3 regions of the Kitasatospora sp. NPDC051164 genome follow, and region 3 is predicted to be linked to each of the others. Evidence: riboswitches for the same ligand, from Rfam matches in the RefSeq annotation. Region 3 holds a riboswitch; each other region holds the start of a gene.
The links. A riboswitch is a leader RNA that binds a small molecule or an ion and turns the genes downstream of it on or off. The one in region 3 is predicted to bind thiamine pyrophosphate.

Region 1: it holds a riboswitch for thiamine pyrophosphate, as region 3 does, so the genes downstream of both, ACIBEC_RS13335 (cytosine permease) here and thiC (phosphomethylpyrimidine synthase ThiC) in region 3, are expected to answer to the same signal.
Region 2: it holds a riboswitch for thiamine pyrophosphate, as region 3 does, so the genes downstream of both, thiO (glycine oxidase ThiO) here and thiC (phosphomethylpyrimidine synthase ThiC) in region 3, are expected to answer to the same signal.

What each region holds. Positions count from the first base shown of each region.
Region 1 covers NZ_JBITFB010000007.1:273,950-279,876, forward strand. Annotated here, with positions in the region: gene ACIBEC_RS13320 (MerR family transcriptional regulator) at 1-560, opposite strand, end outside; tRNA gene ACIBEC_RS13325 (tRNA-Ser) at 691-778, opposite strand; gene ACIBEC_RS13330 (trypsin-like peptidase domain-containing protein) at 856-2,766, opposite strand; TPP riboswitch at 2,977-3,123, shown strand; gene ACIBEC_RS13335 (cytosine permease) at 3,116-4,552, shown strand; gene ACIBEC_RS13340 (glycerophosphodiester phosphodiesterase family protein) at 4,659-5,483, shown strand; gene ACIBEC_RS13345 (ATP-binding protein) at 5,914-5,927, shown strand, end outside.
Region 2 covers NZ_JBITFB010000004.1:80,802-86,728, forward strand. Annotated here, with positions in the region: gene metF (methylenetetrahydrofolate reductase [NAD(P)H]) at 1-59, opposite strand, end outside; gene ACIBEC_RS07420 (polyprenyl synthetase family protein) at 223-1,362, shown strand; gene thiE (thiamine phosphate synthase) at 1,475-2,128, opposite strand; gene ACIBEC_RS07430 (Rv2175c family DNA-binding protein) at 2,128-2,493, opposite strand; gene ACIBEC_RS07435 (FAD-dependent oxidoreductase) at 2,536-3,744, opposite strand; TPP riboswitch at 3,886-3,998, shown strand; gene thiO (glycine oxidase ThiO) at 4,002-5,180, shown strand; gene thiS (sulfur carrier protein ThiS) at 5,246-5,446, shown strand; gene ACIBEC_RS07450 (thiazole synthase) at 5,448-5,927, shown strand, end outside.
Region 3 covers NZ_JBITFB010000018.1:147,015-152,941, forward strand. Annotated here, with positions in the region: gene ACIBEC_RS26570 (VOC family protein) at 42-416, shown strand; gene ACIBEC_RS26575 (hypothetical protein) at 635-1,432, opposite strand; gene ACIBEC_RS26580 (DUF5994 family protein) at 1,615-2,061, opposite strand; gene ACIBEC_RS26585 (hypothetical protein) at 2,097-2,261, shown strand; gene thiC (phosphomethylpyrimidine synthase ThiC) at 2,336-4,150, opposite strand; TPP riboswitch at 4,145-4,280, opposite strand; gene ACIBEC_RS26595 (DUF5326 family protein) at 4,470-4,670, opposite strand; gene tenA (thiaminase II) at 4,936-5,604, opposite strand; gene ACIBEC_RS26605 (cupin domain-containing protein) at 5,702-5,927, opposite strand, start outside.

The DNA.
Region 1 (5,927 bases), on a different contig from region 3:
AGCACCGAGCCGTCACCCTCCGGCGCGTCCTCGTACCGGGCGACGGACGGGCCGGTCGCTTCGATCCCGGCCGCGGCCAGCCGCCGGCACAGCTCGTCGAACAGCGGGCCGATCACCGGCGTGATGTCCTCGGGCTCGTAACTCGCGGCCACACCGGCCAGTTGGGCCACCCGGACGGACGGCACCGGCTTCACCACGACATCGTGCGTGGACATGGTCCCCTCACTCTCGATCGTCCGGAGCCTCGCCTCCACCCGGGCCAGCCGCAGCTCGTCCGCCGCGATCGCCTCGGCGAGTTGGGCCCGCCGCAGCCGCAGCATCCCGCGCAGTTCGGCGGCGTCCACCTCGTCGTCCAGGACGGCCCGCACCTGCTGCAGCGTGAAGCCGAGCTCCTTGAGCGCGATCACCCGGTTGAGCCGGGCGAGTTGGGCCGCCTCGTACGAGCGGTAGCCGCTGACCGGGTCCACCCGGGCGGGCCGTAGCAGGCCGATCGCGTCGTAGTGGCGCAGCATCCGCACCGACACCCGGCCGTGGCTGGCGAAGTCTCCGATGTTCAACATGATGCGTCCACCCCATCGCCTCCCACGGTGTCAGGGTCAACCCCGACCGCCGGACCGCTCCCCGGAAACACCGAGGGCGGGTGCCGACTTGATGTCGGCACCCGCCCTGAGCAGGTGGTTCTCCTACCAGCGGAGAGCGTGGGATTCGAACCCACGGTGACGGGTCACGCCACGACAGTTTTCAAGACTGTTCCCTTAGGCCGCTCGGGCAGCTCTCCAGGCGGAGGTCAGCCTAACGGGTCCCGCGGGGTTCGGCGCACACGGTTTCGCGGCGTCGCGGGTCAGCGGGCGGCGGTCACTGGTCGCCGTCGCGCTGGCCGAGGGTGACCTTGGTGGTGAGGGTCTGGCCGTTGCGGGTGTACTCGACGTCGACGGTCTCGCCGGGCTTGTGCGTCCAGATCCGGCTGACCAGGGCGGGGCCGTTCTCGATCGGCACGCCGCCGAGCTTGGTGATGACGTCGCCCGGCTTGAGGCCGGCCTTGTCGGCGGCGCCGCCGGGGGTGACGGCGGGCTGGCCCTGGATGTCCTTGGTCTGGATCTGCGCGCCGTCGCCCTTGTAGTCGTCGTTGCGCAGCACGTCGAGCTTGGCGTAGACCGGCTTGCCGGTCTTGATCAGGGTGTCCGCGACCCACTTGGCCTGGTTGATCGGGATGGCGAAGCCCAGGCCGATGCTGCCGGCCCGGCCGTTGGCGGAGGCGTTGGACTGGATCGCCGAGTTGATGCCGACCACGGCGCCGCCGGAGTCGAGCAGCGGGCCGCCGGAGTTGCCGGGGTTGATCGAGGCGTCGGTCTGCAGGGCGTTCATGTACGAGGCCTGCGAGCCGGTGTCGTCGCCGGAGGCGACCGGGCGGTCCTTGGCGCTGATGATGCCGCTGGTGACGGTGGACTCCAGGCCGTACGGCGCGCCGATCGCGACGGTGGCGTCGCCGACGTTGACCTTGTCGGAGTCGGCCAGCGGCAGCGGGGCCAACTTGCTCTTCGGCGGGTTGTCGATCTTGACCACGGCGACGTCGTAGCCCTCGGCGTGGCCCAGCACCGAGGCGTTGTACGAGGTGCCGTCGGCGAACTTGACGGTCAGCTTGCCGCCGTTGAGGGTCGGCGCGACCACGTGGTTGTTGGTGAGGATGTGGCCCTCGGTGTCGAAGACGAAGCCGGTGCCGGTGCCGGACTCGCCGTTGCCCTGCGCCTTGATGGTGACGACGCTGGGCAGCGCCTTCTGCGCGATGGCGGCGATCGAGCCGGGGGAGGGCTCGTTCTTCTGGGTGTCGCTGGCCTGGACGGTGGTGCTGCGGTGGTCGTCCGCGGAGCTGCTGCTGTCGTTGCGGTCGGCCACGGTCACGCCGAGCGCGCCGCCGGCCACACCGGCGACCAGTGCGACGGCAGCGATCAGGGCGACCAGTCCGCCGCGCTTCTTGCGCGGGCCGCCGCCGTCCGGGCCGCCGGGGTAGTCGGCCGGGTAGCCGAGCGGGCCCGCCGGGCCGCCGGGGTAGCCCGCGCCGCCGGAGGTGGCGTCGTGGGTCGGGCCCCAGCCGCCGAGCGGCTGGCCCGCACCGAACGGGTGGTGGCCGTGCGCGGCGGGCGCGCCGGGGGCCGCCGGGGTACCGGGGGCGGCTGCGGCGGCGCCGTACGCGTCGTGCGCACCGGCGGCGGGGACGCCGTGGGTCGGGGTGGCGTACGGGTTGGCGGCCGGCGGCAGCGCCGGGGCCACGGGCGCTGCCGCCGGGGCCACGGGCGCGGCGGGCGGCAGGACCGGCGGCGGCGCGTCGATGTACCCGGTGGCCGGGTCGACGGCGTGCTCCTCGGCGACCGGCGCGGCGGGCGCCACCGGCGGGGCGGCTGCCTCGGGCGCGGCCGCCGGGGCCTCCGGCGCGGGGACCTTGGTGAAGGCGACGGTGGGCTTGTGCCCGCCCTCGGCCGGGACGGTCTCGGCCGTGCCGGCCTCGCCGGTGGCCGCCTCGGGTTCGGGCACCCGACGGAACGCCATGGTCTGCTTGTGCCCGCCGTCCGTCGGCGCCGCGTCCGCCGGGGCGGCCTCGGCGGGGACGGTCTCGCCGGTGGCCGCCTCCGGCTCGGGGACCCGGCGGAAGGCCATGGTCGACTGGTGCCCGCCCTGAGCGGGGCCTTCGGGAGCGGACTCAGCCGCCCCCTGGCCGGCGGGCTGCTCCCCCTGCGGCCCGGTGGGCCCAACCTCGCGCTCGGTGCTCACGGACGACCTCCATAGCTGGCAGAACCAAGGACCATAGTTTTTCGCACTGTCGATTCGATTGCCGTAAGGACCCCTCTGAAGAACTCATAAGAATCCTTAGCCGGTGCCGACGGCCGAGGGCTCCCCCCTCCCCGCCGGGCGTCCCGCGATGCGGACCGCGCACGCCCTGGCCTTGGGTGTTCACCCCTGTGCCGGTTAGCCTGTCGCTCCAAACTGACACGCGGGAGCTTGGACCGACCAGGCTGAGAGTGCGCATGTCGACCGTACGCCACGCGAGCGAGGCGGACGGTCGAGGGGGCGCTGACCGCCGGAACCTGTCCGGGTAATGCCGGCGTAGGGAGTATCGGCCATGCCGTCTGCTTCGTCATCCTCTTCTTCGGACGCTGCCGCGTCCAAGGACTTCCCCGAGTCCACCGCTGCGGCGACCACTGCCGCGGCCACCACGGCGACCGCCGTGCGGGACCGTTCCGAGCGCGTCGAGGCGCCGCTGGTCCTGGACACCGAGCCGCCGCGCACGCTGCGCTTCCGGGACCACTTCGCGCTCTGGATGAACCTGGGCGTCAGCCTGATCGGCTTCTCGACCGCCGCCACCGTGCTCGGCGCCCCCGGCAGCGAGCTGTCGCTGGCCGCCGCGGTGACCGCGATCGTGGTCGGTACGGCGGTCGGCACCGCGATGCTCGGCGTGGCCGCGCTGATCGGCGCCCGGACCGGCGCCCCCGCGATGGCGAACCTGCGCGGGCTGTTCGGCACCCGGCTGTCGTACCTGCCGACGGTGCTGAACATCGTGCAGTGCGTCGGCTGGGGCGTGTTCGAGCTGCTGACGATCTCGGCGGGCGCCCAGACCGTCGCCCACACCACCGGCTACCGCTGGCTGTTCGTGCTGCTCGCGGGCGCGCTGACGACCGCGCTGACCATCTGGCCGCTGGGCTCGATCGCGGTACTGCGCCGCTTCGTGGCCGGGGCGGTCGCCGTCGCGATGGTGTACTTCACGGTCCAGCTGGGCCGCCAGGGCGTGCCGGACCCGGGCGCCGGCAACTGGCACGGCTTCCTGGGCGCGACCGACGCGATGATCGCGGTGTCGATCTCCTTCGTCCCGCTGGCCGCCGACTACACCCGGCACTCGCGCACCCCGCGCTCGGCGTTCTGGGGCAGCTTCTCCGGCTACACGATCGCCCAGGTCTGGTGCTACGTGCTCGGCCTGATGGCGCTGCTGCAGTCCGGTGGCGACCCGAACAAGCTCTTCGACTCCTTCCTCGGCGTCTGGGCCGGCTGGCTGTTCCTGCTGGTGCTGGTGCTGCGCGAGACGGACCAGTCGTTCGCCAACGTGTACTCGACCGCGATGTCGGTGCAGAACCTGCTGCCGCGGGTGGACCGCCGGGTGCTGAGCGGCGTGATCGGCGTGCTGACCACCGTGCTGGCGCTGCAGATCGACCAGTTCACCGACACCTACTACAGCTTCCTCGGCCTGATCGGCTCGGTGTTCGTGCCGCTGCTGGCGGTGCTGGCGGTGGACTTCTTCCTCGGCGCCGGGCGCCGCGGCTGGAACCTCTCCGAGGACGCGCCCGCCCGCTGGACGATGCTGCTGCCGTGGGTGCTGGGCTTCGCCGTCTACCAGTTCATCTCGCCGACCAAGGTCGCCGACTGGTGGACGAACTTCTGGACCTCCGCCCAGGAGGCCCTGCACTTCACCCCGCAGGAGTGGACCTCGGCCTCGCTGTTCGCCTTCCTGGTGCCGGCCCTGGCCACCTGGGCGCTCACCCCGCTCTCCCGCCGCGCCGCGCGCTGACGCCGGGTGCCGGGTGCCGGGTACCCGAACCCGGCACCCGGAGACGGCCCCACAGGTTGGGGCCGTCTTCGCCTCCGCGTTACCTCCGCCGCCTATCGTTGGCCCTGTGACCAGCCCAGACCTGTCCTCGCCGGAGGCGCGCACCGCGCCGTCCGTCCAGGTGATCGCCCACCGCGGTTCCTCCCACGCCCTGCCCGAACACACCCTCGCGGCCTACCGGCGCGCGCTCGACGAGGGCGCGGACGCGGTGGAGTGCGACGTCCGGGTGACGGCCGACGGCCACCTGGTCTGCGTGCACGACCGGCGGATCGGCCGGGTGTCCAACGGCCGCGGCACCGTCTCGGCGATGACGCTCGCCGAGCTGCAGTCGTACGACTTCGGGGCCTGGAAGACCGGCCGCCCCAGTACCGACCCGGAGCTGCGCGGCGTGCTGCCGCTGGAGCGTCTGCTGGAGCTGGTGGTGGACTGCGGCCGCCCGGTGGACCTGGCGATCGAGACCAAGCACCCGGTGCGCTTCCGCGGCCTGGTGGAGGCCGAGCTGCTGCGGATGCTGGAGCGGTTCAAGATCGGCGCGGCCCGGGAGGGCGACCGCCCGTCCGCCCGGATCATGAGCTTCTCGTCGATCGCGCTGAACCGGGTGGCCGCCGCCGCGCCGGAGTACCGGCGGGTGTTCCTGTTCGAGCGGACGCTGCCGCTGCTCGGCAAACTGCGCGAGGGTGCGCCGCTGCCGGGCGGTGCGCGGATCGCCGGGCCGGGCATCGAGCTGGTGCGGGCCCGTCCGCAGCTGGTGACCCGGCTGCGGGAGCTGGGGCACGAGGTGCACGTGTGGACGGTGGACGAACCGGCCGACGTCGAACTCTGCCTGGAACTCGGCGTTTCCGCGATCATCACCAACCGGCCCGCCGAGGTGCTGGCGCAGCTCGGGCGGTGACCGGACGGTGATCCGCCGACGTACCGACGGCCGCACCGACGGCCGTACCGGTGCGCACTGATCACTCTGGTCGGCAGTCAAACCTTCCTCGCACGATATTGCCGGAAATTCTTGCCCTCGGACGACAGAGGGTGAGCATGGAATGACCTCATGTCGACCCTCGGTCGCCACGCTCGAAATGGGCTCGCGGGATCGCCCGGTGCTCGTTTCCGACGCATTACCAAGGGGCATCTCTCCCTCGGCATACGCTGAAGGAGGTCCGGGGGTGGCGTTGATGGTGGCGCGTGAAGTGCCGACTTCATCGACCATGGCAGTGCCGCACGGCCCAGCGGGTGTCGGGGTCGCACGGCGCCGACTGCGTCGAGATCTGGGTGACCGGAAGATACCGGAACCGGTCATCGATGATGCTGTTCTGATCCTTTCCGAACTGTTGAGCAATGCGTG
Region 2 (5,927 bases), on a different contig from region 3:
AGGAGTTCGCGGACGGTCAGTGCGCGATCCGTTCTCGTGGAAGCGATACCGAGTGCCATGCTGGCAGGCTATCCGCCCCTCATGGAGGCCGGACAACCCGATTCCACGGATTGAGACAATTAGTGGACGGCATTCCGGTTGACCCCGCAGGGCCGCTCGCACGCCCGTTCCCAGCCGCCCAGCTACGCTTGCTGCACCCCAGAGAACCAGCGGAGCCCCATCGTGACCTCGTCCAGCACCCGGCCGGCCAACCCCATTGACGTGGAGGACGTCCGCACACGCGTCAACGCCGCGCTCGCCGCGTTCATGGACGGCCAGTCCGCGCTGCTCGGCAAGATCTCGCCCCAGCTGGTCCCCGCGTCCGACGCGCTGCGCGACTTCCTGCTCGACGGCGGCAAGCGGCTGCGCCCGGCCTTCTGCTACTGGGGTTGGCGGGCCGCCGGCGGCCCGGCCAGCCCGGGGGGCGACGGGGGCGACGGGGGCGACGGGGGCGACGGGATCGCCAACGCGGCCGCCGCCCTGGAACTGCTCCAGGCGAGTGCCCTGGTGCACGACGACCTGATGGACCGCAGCGACACCCGCCGCGGCCTGCCCTCGATCCACCGCCGCTTCGAGGCACTGCACCGCGACAGCGGCTGGCGCGGGGACCGCGAGCAGTACGGCGCCTCGGCCGCGGTGCTGCTCGGCGACCTGCTGCTGATCTGGTGCGACGAGCTGTTCCTGCGGTCCGGCCTGGAGCCGGCCGCCGTGCTGGCCGCCAAGCCGGTGTTCGACCTGATGCGCACCGAGGTCATGCTCGGCCAGTACCTGGACGTGCTGGAGCCGGTGGCCGGCGACTCGACGGACGAGGGCGCGCTGGACCGGGCGCAGACGGTGCTGCACTACAAGTCCGCGAAGTACACGATCGAACGCCCGCTGCAGGTCGGAGCACTGCTGGCCGGGGCCGGACCCGAGCTGGTCGAGGCCCTCGGGGCGTTCGGGCTGCCACTGGGCGAGGCCTTCCAGCTGCGGGACGACCTGCTCGGCGTCTTCGGGGACCCGGCGGTCACCGGAAAGCCGGCCGGGGACGACCTGCGCGAGGGCAAGCGCACCCTGCTGGTCGCGCACGCGATGCGCGGCCTGCCCACCGCCGACGCCCGGCACCTGGACGAGCGGCTCGGCGCGCCGGACCTGGCACCCGAGGAGGTTGCCGGGCTGCGCGAACTGGTCGCCCACAGCGGCGCGCCCGAGCTGGTGGAGCACCGGATCGAGGAGCTGATGCGGCAGTCGCTGGCCGCGCTGCAGGCGGCCCCGCTGGTGGACGAACGGGCCCGCGGGGTGCTGCTGGCACTGGCCGAGGCCGCCACCATCCGCAAGTACTGAAGACGTGGCCGAGGCCGCAACCGTCCGCAAGTACTGAGAAAGTGGCCGAGACCGCCACCGTCCGCGAGTACTGGCGGACGGCGACGGCCTCAAAGGCGGTCCTCGGCGGCGGTCAGAGCGCCGCGCGCACCCGGCGGGACAGCTCGGCGGCGGCCGCCCGCGGGTCCTCTGCGGCGGTGATGGCCCGGACCACGACGATCCGGCGGGCACCGGCGGCCAGCACCTCGTCCAGGTTGCCGAGGTCGATCCCGCCGATGGCGAACCACGGCCGGTCGGTGGCCTGCTTCGCCGCGTACGAGACCAGGCCGATGCCCGGCGCCGGGCGGCCCGGCTTGGTCGGGGTCGGCCAGACCGGGCCGGTGCAGAAGTAGTCCACCCCGGGTTCGGCGACCGCCGCGTCCACCTCGGACTCGGCGTGGCAGGACCGGCCGATCAGGACGTCCTCGCCGAGGATCGCCCGGGCGGCCGGCACCGGCAGGTCGTCCTGGCCGAGGTGCAGCACGTCCGGCCGGGCCGCGTGGGCGACGTCGGCGCGGTCGTTGACGGACAGCAGCTTGCCGTGCCGACGGCAGGCGTCGGCGAAGACCTCCAGGGCCGCCAGCTCCTGCTTGGCCTCCAGGCCCTTGTCACGCAGCTGGACGATGTCCACCCCGCCCGCCAGCGCCGCGTCGAGGAACTCGGCGAGGTCGCCCTGCTCGCGGCGGGCGTCGGTGCACAGGTAGAGGCGCGCGTCCGCCAGGCGGGCGCGCGGCGTGTCCGCCGCCATCAGATCAGCATCGCCTGGGCGCGGCGCTTGACCTCGGTGCCGCGGTTCTCCCGCAGTGCCTGGATCGGGCTGCCGGGCAGCGACGGGTCCTCGGTGAAGAGCCACTCCAGGATCTCCACGTCGTTGTACCCGCAGTCGCGCAGCACGGTCAGGGTGCCGGACAGGTGCTTGACCAGCCCCTGGCCGTCGATGAACGCCGCAGGGACCTGCAGCGACTTGTTCGGGCCCCGCCGGACGGCGATCAGGCCGCCGCTGCGGACCAGGTCGCGCACCTCGGTGACGCGCACCCCCCACTGCTCGGAGATGTCGGGGAGGTACATCCACTCGGCGACCAGGGCTTCAATCTTGCTTTCGATCTCACTCACGCCACCAGACTGCCACCTCCGCGGCCCGCCGCGCACCAGCCGCTACCCGGCGACCGCCGACTTCAGCGGAACCGAGGGGTCCGCCGCGCGGGCCGGGTCCAGCGCCGTACCGCGTTCGATCAGCTTCCGGCCCTGGGTGAGGTCGCGCGGCCGGTCCACGGTCAGCAGCGCGCTCGGCACCCCGTCGCGCAGCCAGAGCACCGCCCAGGAGCCGTCCTGCGGACTGCCCCGCCACAGCGGCTCGTCGCCCTCGGCGTGCCGGCCCACGTACTGGACCATCCGCCCGAACTGCTCCGACCAGAAGTACGGCACCGGGTCGTACGGCGGCGCGTCCGCACCGAGGACGGCGGCGGCCGCCGCCTCGCCGGACTGCAGCGCGTGGTCCCAGTGCTGGACGGCCAGCCGGCCGCCGGCCCGGGCCGAGGGGTAGCTGACGCAGTCCCCGGCCGCGAAGACACCGGGCAGGCTGGTGCGCAGCCTCGCGTCCACCACGATGGCGCCGGTCCCGTCCAGTTCGACGCCGGAGCCAGCCAGCCACTCGGTCGCGGGCCGGGCGCCGATGCCGACCACCACCTCGTCGGCGGGCAGGTGCGAGCCGTCCGCCAGCAGCACCGCGCCGGGCTCGACGGCGGCCACGCCGACCCCGCAGCGCAGGTCGACGCCGGCCTCGGCGTACCAGGCGGCCATCGCCGAGCCGATCGCGGTCGGCAGCGCGCCGGGCAGCGGCGCCGGGCCCGCCTCGACCACGGTCACCTCGCAGCCCGCCTCGCGGGCGGCGGTGGACACCTCGGCGCCGATCCAGCCCGCGCCGACCAGCACCAGCCGCAGGCCGGGGCGCAGCAGCGCGCGCAGCGCCAGCGCGTCGTCCAGGGTGTGCAGCAGGTGGGCCCGCTCGGCGCCGGGCAGGGCGCGCGGGACGGCGCCGGTGGCGATCACCAGCGAGCCGTACGGGAGGTCGCCGGCGTCGGTGTGCAGCACGCCGGGGGTGAGGCCGGTGGCCCGGCGCCCGGTGCGGACCTCGATGCCGAGGTGCGCGTAGTCGATGTCCAGGGTGGTGCTGTCGCTCTTGCCGAGCAGCACGTCCTTGGAGAGCGGTGGCCGGTCGTACGGCGCGTGCGGCTCCTCGCCGACCAGCGTGATCCGCCCCCGCCAACCGCCCTGCCGCAGCTTCAGGGCGCACTGCGCCCCGGCCAGCCCGGCCCCGACGACGACCACCTGATCCGTCCCGCTCAGCTCTGCCACGCCCGTCACTGTACTCAGCGCGACGCCACCGCTTCCGGGCCGTCCACCCTTCGTTCAGGCGCGGCCTCGCGCCGAGCGGCCCCCTTCCGCCTCCCCCGGTCCACCCTTCGTCCGGCCCTTCGGCCGGGCCGGGCCCCGGCGTTATGGTGGGGACACCATCACGGGAGCCCGGCGAACCGGGCTGAGAGGCGGGCTGGCACGGCCTGCGACCGTCCGAACCTGATCCGGGTCATACCGGCGAAGGGAGAAGAGCAGCTTTGACACGCATGCCATCAGGCGCCCCACCCGACGTCCTGGTGATCGGCGGGGGCATCATCGGCCTCGCCGTCGCCTGGCGGGCGGCGCAGCGCGGGCTGCGGACCGTCGTGGTCGACCCCACCCCCGGCGGCGGGGCGGGCAAGGTCGCGGCCGGGATGCTCGCCCCGGTCACCGAGCTCCAGTACGGCGAGGAGCCGCTGCTGCGCCTCGGCATGGCCTCCAACGAGCGGTACGCGGACTTCGTCGCCGAACTCACGGAGGCGAGCGGCGGCCAGGACACCGGCTACCGCCAGTGCGGCACGATCGCCGTCGCGCTGGACTCCGACGACCGCGAGGAACTGCGCGAACTGCACGCATTCCACCGGCGGCTGGGCCTGGACTCGACCTGGCTGACCGGCCGGGAGGCCCGCAGGCTGGAGCCGATGCTCGCCCCCGGGGTGCGCGGCGGCCTGCACGTCGCGGACGACCACCAGGTGGACGGCCGGCGGATGCTCACCGCGCTGCTGTCGGCCGGGGAGCGCGCCGGCGTCGTCGTCCGGGCCGCCGAGGCGGTTGAGCTGCTGGTCGAGGGCGGCCGCGCGGTCGGCGCCCGCCTGAGCACGCACGAGACCGTGACCGCCGACCAGGTCGTGCTCGCCGCCGGCCCGCACAGCCACCGGCTGGCCGGTCTGCCCGAGGGCGTGCTGCCCGCGATCCGCCCGGTGAAGGGACAGGTGCTGCGCCTGCGGGTCCCCGACGCCTACCGGCCGTTCCTCTCCCGCAACGTCCGCGCCGTGGTGCGCGGCCGGCACATCTACCTGGTACCGCGGGAGAACGGCGAGCTGGTGATCGGCGCGACCACCGAGGAGCAGGGCTACGACACCACGGTCACCGCCGGCGGGGTGTACGAACTCCTGCGCGACGCGCACGAGTTGGTCCCGGGTCTCACCGAACTCCCGCTCGCCGAGACCTCGGCCGGTCTGCGCCCGGGCTCGCCCGACAACGCGCCGCTGCTCGGCCCGACGTCACTGCCCGGGCTGGTCGCCGCCACCGGCCACTACCGCAACGGCGTGCTGCTCACCCCGGTGACCGCCGACCTGCTCTCCGAGTACCTGGCCACCGGCGAACTCCCCGAACTGGCACAGCCGTTCACCCCCACCCGGTTCTCCCCCACCCCCGCTCGCCCCACCACGAAGGCCCTGGCATGACCGAGATCGCACCGAACGAAACCGGCCCGAACGAGATCGCACCGAACGAAACCGGCCCGGACGAGATCGCACTGACCGTCAACGGCAAGCCCCGCGAGGTGCCCGCCGCGACGACCCTCGCCGAGGTGGTGGCCACCGTCAGCCGGGCCAACTCCGGCGTCGCCGCCGCCCTCAACGAGGCCGTGGTGCCCCGCAGTTCGTGGTCCGAGACGCCGCTGACCGCGGGCGACCGGGTCGAGATCCTCACCGCCGTGCAGGGAGGCTGAGATGGCCGACGACCTGCTGACCATCGCCGGGACGAGCTTCTCCTCCCGGCTGATCATGGGCACCGGCGGCGCGCCGAGCCTGGAGGTGCTGGAGCGTGCGCTGCTCGCCTCCGGCACCGAGCTGACCACCGTCGCGATGCGCCGGGTCGACGCGGGCACCCAGGGCTCCGTCCTGGACGTGCTGACCCGCAACGGCATCCGCGTGCTGCCCAACACGGCCGGCTGCTTCACCGCCGGCGAGGCCGTGCTGACCGCCCGGCTGGCCCGCGAGGCGCTCGGCACCGACTGGGTGAAGCTGGAGGTGATCGCCGACGAGCGGACCCTCCTGCCGGACCCGATCGAGCTGCTGGACGCCGCCGAGACCCTGGTCGACGACGGCTTCACGGTGCTGCCGTACACCAACGACGACCCGGTGCTGGCCCGCAAGCTGGAGGACGTCGGCTGCGCCGCGATCATGCCGCTGGGCTCGCCGATCGGCTCC
Region 3 (5,927 bases):
CCCCCACCCTCCCCTCCCCCACCCACCGAAGGAACCCACCCATGCGCGTCGTCGCCTTCGACCACCTCGTCCTCAACGTCTCGGACGTCGAACGCTCCCTGGCCTTCTACTCGGGCCTCCTGGGCCTGGAGCCCGTCCGCGTCGACGAATGGCGCGCCGGGAAGGCGCCCTTCCCGTCCGTCCGGGTCACCGCCGAGACCATCATCGACCTGACCAGCCGCCCCCGGAACGAGTCCAACGTCGACCACATCTGCCTCACCGTCGAGCCCCTCGACTGGCAGGAGGTCATCGACTCCGGCACCTTCACCGTCCTCGAGGGCCCGGTCTCCCGCTACGGCGCCCGCGGCACGGCCACCTCCGTCTACGTCCAGGACCCCGACGGCAACACCGTCGAACTCCGCTGGTACCCCCGCTGACGGGTGCCGCCCCGACCTCACAGGGGAGGGCCGGGGCGGCACTTCAACCCGCCACGAGCCGAACAGCCGTCAGTGGAAACAGCTGAACGGTCGGGAAGTGGGTGCGGTAGCGCGTGGCGGCATCCCGGGCGAGCAGGCGGCAGCCCCGGACAGCGGCATGCGCGCCCATGGAGACGCTTCACGTCGGTCGAACCTCGGTCGAACGTCAGTCGGCTGCCTCAGGCCACGCTCCCGTCACTGCGCATGACGGCCAGTCCCGTGTACGTGAAGACGCAGCCGAGACCCACCCCCCAGTCGTCGCCGTCGTCGTCGTAGCGGAGGGAGCGGTCCGCGAAGGCGGTTCGGAGGTCGTCGAGCGGTATCACCGTGAAAGCATCGCTCTCCACGGGGAAGTGGCGGACCTCGATCCAGCCCTCACGCACGTACGGGAACAGGGGAACGAGCTGGCGATCGACCCACTCGGAGAGCTCCACGCCGGTCAGCTCGGTCGGCAGATCTTCCCAGATGCCGAACGGCCCGGTGAGCATCCCGCTGGACTCGGCGGCGCAGACCAGCACCTTCTGTTGCTCGCGGGTGAGCTCGTCCCAGTCGGGCAGCCCGTCACCGGTCGCGGCCGGAAGCTCGCTCATGTCCCACGACTCGCGCGCGGACTCGGTGGCGTGCAGGTCGAACGTCGCTGCGGTCTTCGGACTCCAGAGCCAGTTGGCCGGTTCGGCCAGGACGTCCTGCAGTTGCGAGCCGGTCACGACCGGATCGGTCGGGGCAGCGCCGAGACCCTGCCGTATCCGGACGGTGAGCAGGCCGCGCTCGACGAGGTCCAGGGCAACCGCGGCCAACTGCGGTACCAGCGCGCGCTGTTCGTCCCGGGTGTAGCTGCGCGGCGGCGGAGCGCCCTGTTCCCCGGCCCACCGGAGATCAATTCCGTACTGCTGGACCGTTCCGGCCAGGGCGGACTGCCACAGACCGCGGCGCATCAGCGTCTGCTCGGCCGGGCTCAAGGCGTTCCAAGGCTGCATGGCATGGATCATCCCAGGCACGGCCCCATGTCACCGAGCAGATTTCTGCGCAGCCGAAGCGCTGCTCCAGGAAGTCCTCCCGGAGCAGCGCCCGGGTCGGTGCGTCGTCAGTCCGCCGGCGGGAGGCAGATCCGGTTGCCCTGGGCCTTGAACCAGCGCAGGGGAAGCCACCGGCAGCCGGCTCAACGCAGGAGTTCGGCCGCCGGGGTGTGGTTTCCGGTTGCCGAGGCACCTGCCATCGCCGAGGAAGCGCTCTTCGGATCGGTGCGGGGCGGTACCACCAGGAGGAGGAAGTGGTCCTGGAAGCCCCGGGTGACACTGATCGTCGCGTCACTGCCGGCGAACCAGTTGATCTTGACCAGGAGGCCGTTCACCATGAGGGACCGGGGCACCTCGCCCCAGGCCAAGGTGTCGAGGCCGACCCGAACGATCGGCCCGAGGTGGGCGCCGAGCGCGGTGATCAGGTCCGGCAGCTCGGCCAGGATGTGGTTCGAGCGGGGCCACCACGCGCCGTCGAAGATCCCCTCCCGAGTCATCGTCGGCTCCAGCACCAGGCGTGGCAGGAGCGGAACACCGGGCACGGACCACGGCCCGGAGGAGGAAGGCGTGGGAAGGGGGACCGGCATCATGTGAGGCCGCCCGTCTGGTCCACGAGGGACCAATCATGACCCAGGGCGACACCAGCGCGAATGCCGATATTCGGAATGTCCTCGGTTGTCTCCCACGGTACTCCGCAGCGGTCTCCCAGGTCACGGTCGCCGACGCCGTGGACCCCTGCGACGACCGGACAGCCGACGACAACCGCCTGCTCGCCGCCGGGCCCGCCTGAACGTCGCGCCGCCGGGGCGCCGCCCCGGGAGACCTGTCGGCCTCCCGGAGCACGCCGTCAACCAGGCATCAGCGTCAGTCGGCCAGCGGGAGGTAGACCCGGTTGCCCTGGGCCTTGAACTCCTCGGACATGGCCTGCATGCCGGCTTCGGCTTCGGCGTCGTAGCCGGATGCCACGGCCGTCGCGCCGTCGCCGTGTTCGTCGCGGATCTTCTGGGAGATCTTCATCGAGCAGAACTTCGGGCCGCACATGGAGCAGAAGTGGGCCGTCTTGGCGGGTTCGGCTGGGAGGGTCTCGTCGTGGAAGGCGCGGGCGGTCTCCGGGTCGAGGGCCAGGTTGAACTGGTCCTCCCAGCGGAATTCGAAGCGGGCGTCGGAGAGGGCGTCGTCCCATTCCTGGGCGCCGGGGTGGCCCTTGGCCAGGTCGGCGGCGTGGGCGGCGATCTTGTAGGTGATCACGCCGGTCTTGACGTCGTCCCGGTTGGGCAGGCCCAGGTGCTCCTTGGGCGTGACGTAGCAGAGCATGGCGGTGCCCCACCAGGCGATCATCGCGGCGCCGATGCCGGAGGTGATGTGGTCGTAGCCGGGGGCGACGTCGGTGGTGAGCGGGCCGAGGGTGTAGAACGGCGCCTCGTCGCAGATCTCCTTCTGGAGATCCATGTTCTCCTTGATCTTGTGCATCGGGACGTGGCCCGGGCCCTCGATCATGACCTGGACGTCGCGCTCGCGGGCGATCCGGCCGAGCTCGCCGAGGGTCTGCAGCTCGGCGAACTGCGCCTCGTCGTTGGCGTCGGCGATCGAGCCGGGGCGCAGGCCGTCACCGAGCGAGAAGGTGACGTCGTAGGTGGCCAGGATGTCGCAGAGTTCCTCGAAGTTGGTGTAGAGGAAGTTCTCCTGGTGGTGCGCCAGGCACCAGGCGGCCATGATCGAGCCGCCGCGGGAGACGATGCCGGTCTTGCGGCGGGCGGTGAGGGGGACGTAGCGCAGCAGCACGCCGGCGTGGACGGTCATGTAGTCGACGCCCTGCTCGCACTGCTCGATGATGGTGTCCCGGTAGACCTCCCAGCTCAGCTCCTCGGCCTTGCCGTCCACCTTCTCCAGGGCCTGGTAGAGCGGCACGGTGCCGATCGGCACAGGGGAGTTGCGCAGGATCCACTCGCGGGTGGTGTGGATGTTGCGGCCGGTGGAGAGGTCCATGACGGTGTCGGCACCCCAGCGGGTGGCCCAGGTCATCTTCTCCACCTCCTCCTCGATCGAGGAGGTGACGGCGGAGTTGCCGATGTTGGCGTTGATCTTCACCAGGAAGTTGGTGCCGATGATGGCCGGCTCCACCTCCGGGTGGTTCACGTTGACCGGGATGACGGCCCGGCCGCGGGCCACCTCGGCCCGCACGAACTCGGGCGCCAGGCCCTCGCGCAGTGCCACGTATTCCATCTCGGGGGTCACCACGCCCCGCTTGGCGTAGGCGAGTTGGGTGACGGCGGCACCGCCGCGGCCACGCAGCGGGCGGCGCGGGCGGCCGGGGAAGACGGCGTCCAGGTTGCGCAGGTTTCCGCCGCGCGGCGCGGTGTGCTTGATCCCGTCGTCCTCGGGGCGCGCCTCGCGGCCGTCGTACTCCTCGACGTCGCCGCGCTGGCGGATCCAGGCGTCGCGCAGCGCGGGCAGGCCGCGCCGGACGTCGGGCTCGTACGACGCGTCGGTGTACGGGCCGGAGGTGTCGTACAGCGGGACGGCCTTGCCGTTGGTGAGCCGCACCTCGCGGTAGGGGACCCGCAGGTCGGGGCGGGATCCCTCGCGGTAGGCCTTGCGCCAGGCCGGGGTCGGGTAGCCGGTGCGCTCACTGCTGGGGGTGCTCTGGGCAGGCTGCGGCTGTGCTTCGAACGTGGTCATCTGACCTCTACTCCCTACGCCGGCATTACCCGGTCCAGGTTCCTGCGGTCGACGCAGCCGTCGGTCCGTCCGTCGACGGTCCGGTCAGCGTCCTCTCAGCCCGGTGCTCCGAGCTCCCGCGTCGCAGGCGGTGTTGCCTGCACATGACGCCCAACACCGTAGCGAGCCGATTGCCGCAGGTCCAGAGGGGGTCCACGGGTGACGCCACGGGCGGAGCGACGGGCAGGCTCACCGGCGGATCCCCTCGGCTCGGGGAACGCCCGAGGCCCGGCTCCCCGTGACGGGGACCGGGCCTCAGGGCGGCGGTGGAGGAGCGGGGTCAGCTCTTGGCGGCCTTCTTCACCAGGATCACCACGGCGGCCGCGATGCCGACCACCACCAGCAGCTTGATCGCGATGCTCAGCAGCGCCCCGACGACGCCGAAGACGAAGGCGACGACGTTCCAGGCCAGCACCAGGACCAGCACCGGGATGACGATGTTGCGCACCCACGAGGGCAGCGACTTCCAGAGCTCAGCCATGTCCGTTCCTCTTCTCCCCTCGGGTCGGCCGCCGTCCGGTGCCGCATCCCGCTTGCTTTCGATACTTCGATCGTACGGGGGTCCGAGTGCCGGAACGAGGCCCAACGGCCCGGAGAGAACCCCGAGATCACCCCGACCCCGACCCCCGGGGAGACCCTCCGCCGACCTCCGGGGAGATCCCCTAGACGGCCCCCGAGAAGGACCGCGCCGCACCGCCCGGGAACCGCGCGGGGCAGACGCCGGTCCGCCGCCGGTCCACCGCCGGTCAGACCGGCCAGCGCTCGCCGCGCCAGGCGGCGTCCCAGAACATCCACTCGTAGCGCGAGGTGGTCACGAAGTGCTCGACCACCTTGCGGCGTTCGACCGGGGAGAGCTCCTCGCCGAGCCGGTCGGTGAGCGCCAGCACCCGGCGGACCACCGACTGGAACGCCTCGTCGCCGTAGGTGGCGATCCACTTGGCGTAGAGCGGGTCGGGGGAGCCCTGGGCGAGCAGCGCCTCGCCGACCCGGGCATAGATCCAGTAGCAGGGCAGTACCGCGCCGACGGCCTCGGCGAAGGAGCCGCCGTAGACGGTGGCCAGCAGGTAGCTGGTGTAGGCCCGGGTGGTGGGCAGCACCGGTTCGGCGGCGGCCTGCGCGGCGGTGCCGCCGAAGGCGGTCAGGAACTCGGCGTGCATGCCCTGCTCGGCGGCCAGCGCGCCGACCGCGTCGTCGGCGAAGGCCCGGACGTCCTCCTCACCGGGCGCCTTGGCGGCGCAGACGGCGAGGGCGCGGGCGTAGTCGCGCAGGTAGTGCGAGTCCTGGACGACGAAGTGGCGGAAGGCCTCGCGCGGCAGGGTGCCGTCGGTGAGGCCGGCGAGGAAGGGGTGGGCCAGGATCTCGGCGTAGACCGGCTCGATGGCCGCCCAGAGTTCTTCGGTGAGGCTGCGGGTCATACGAACGACCCTAGACGGCCGGGCCGGGGCCCAGGCCCAGACGTTCAGGCCCGGCGTGCAGGCCCCGACGTTCGGTCCCGGCGTTCGGCCCCGGCGTTCAGGCCTCGGGCGGCGAGAACACGACCAGGACCCGCAGTTCCTCGGTGATGTGGTGGAACCGGTGCGGGGTGCCGGCCGGGACGTACGCCACGGTGCCGCGCGCGACGGTCGCGGTCTCGGTGCCGACGGTCAGCTCGGCCCGGCCGCTGATCACCTGGTAGATCTCGTCCTGGTCGTGCGCGGTCTGCGGGTCGGTGTCGCCGGGGGAGAGCGCGTACAGCCCG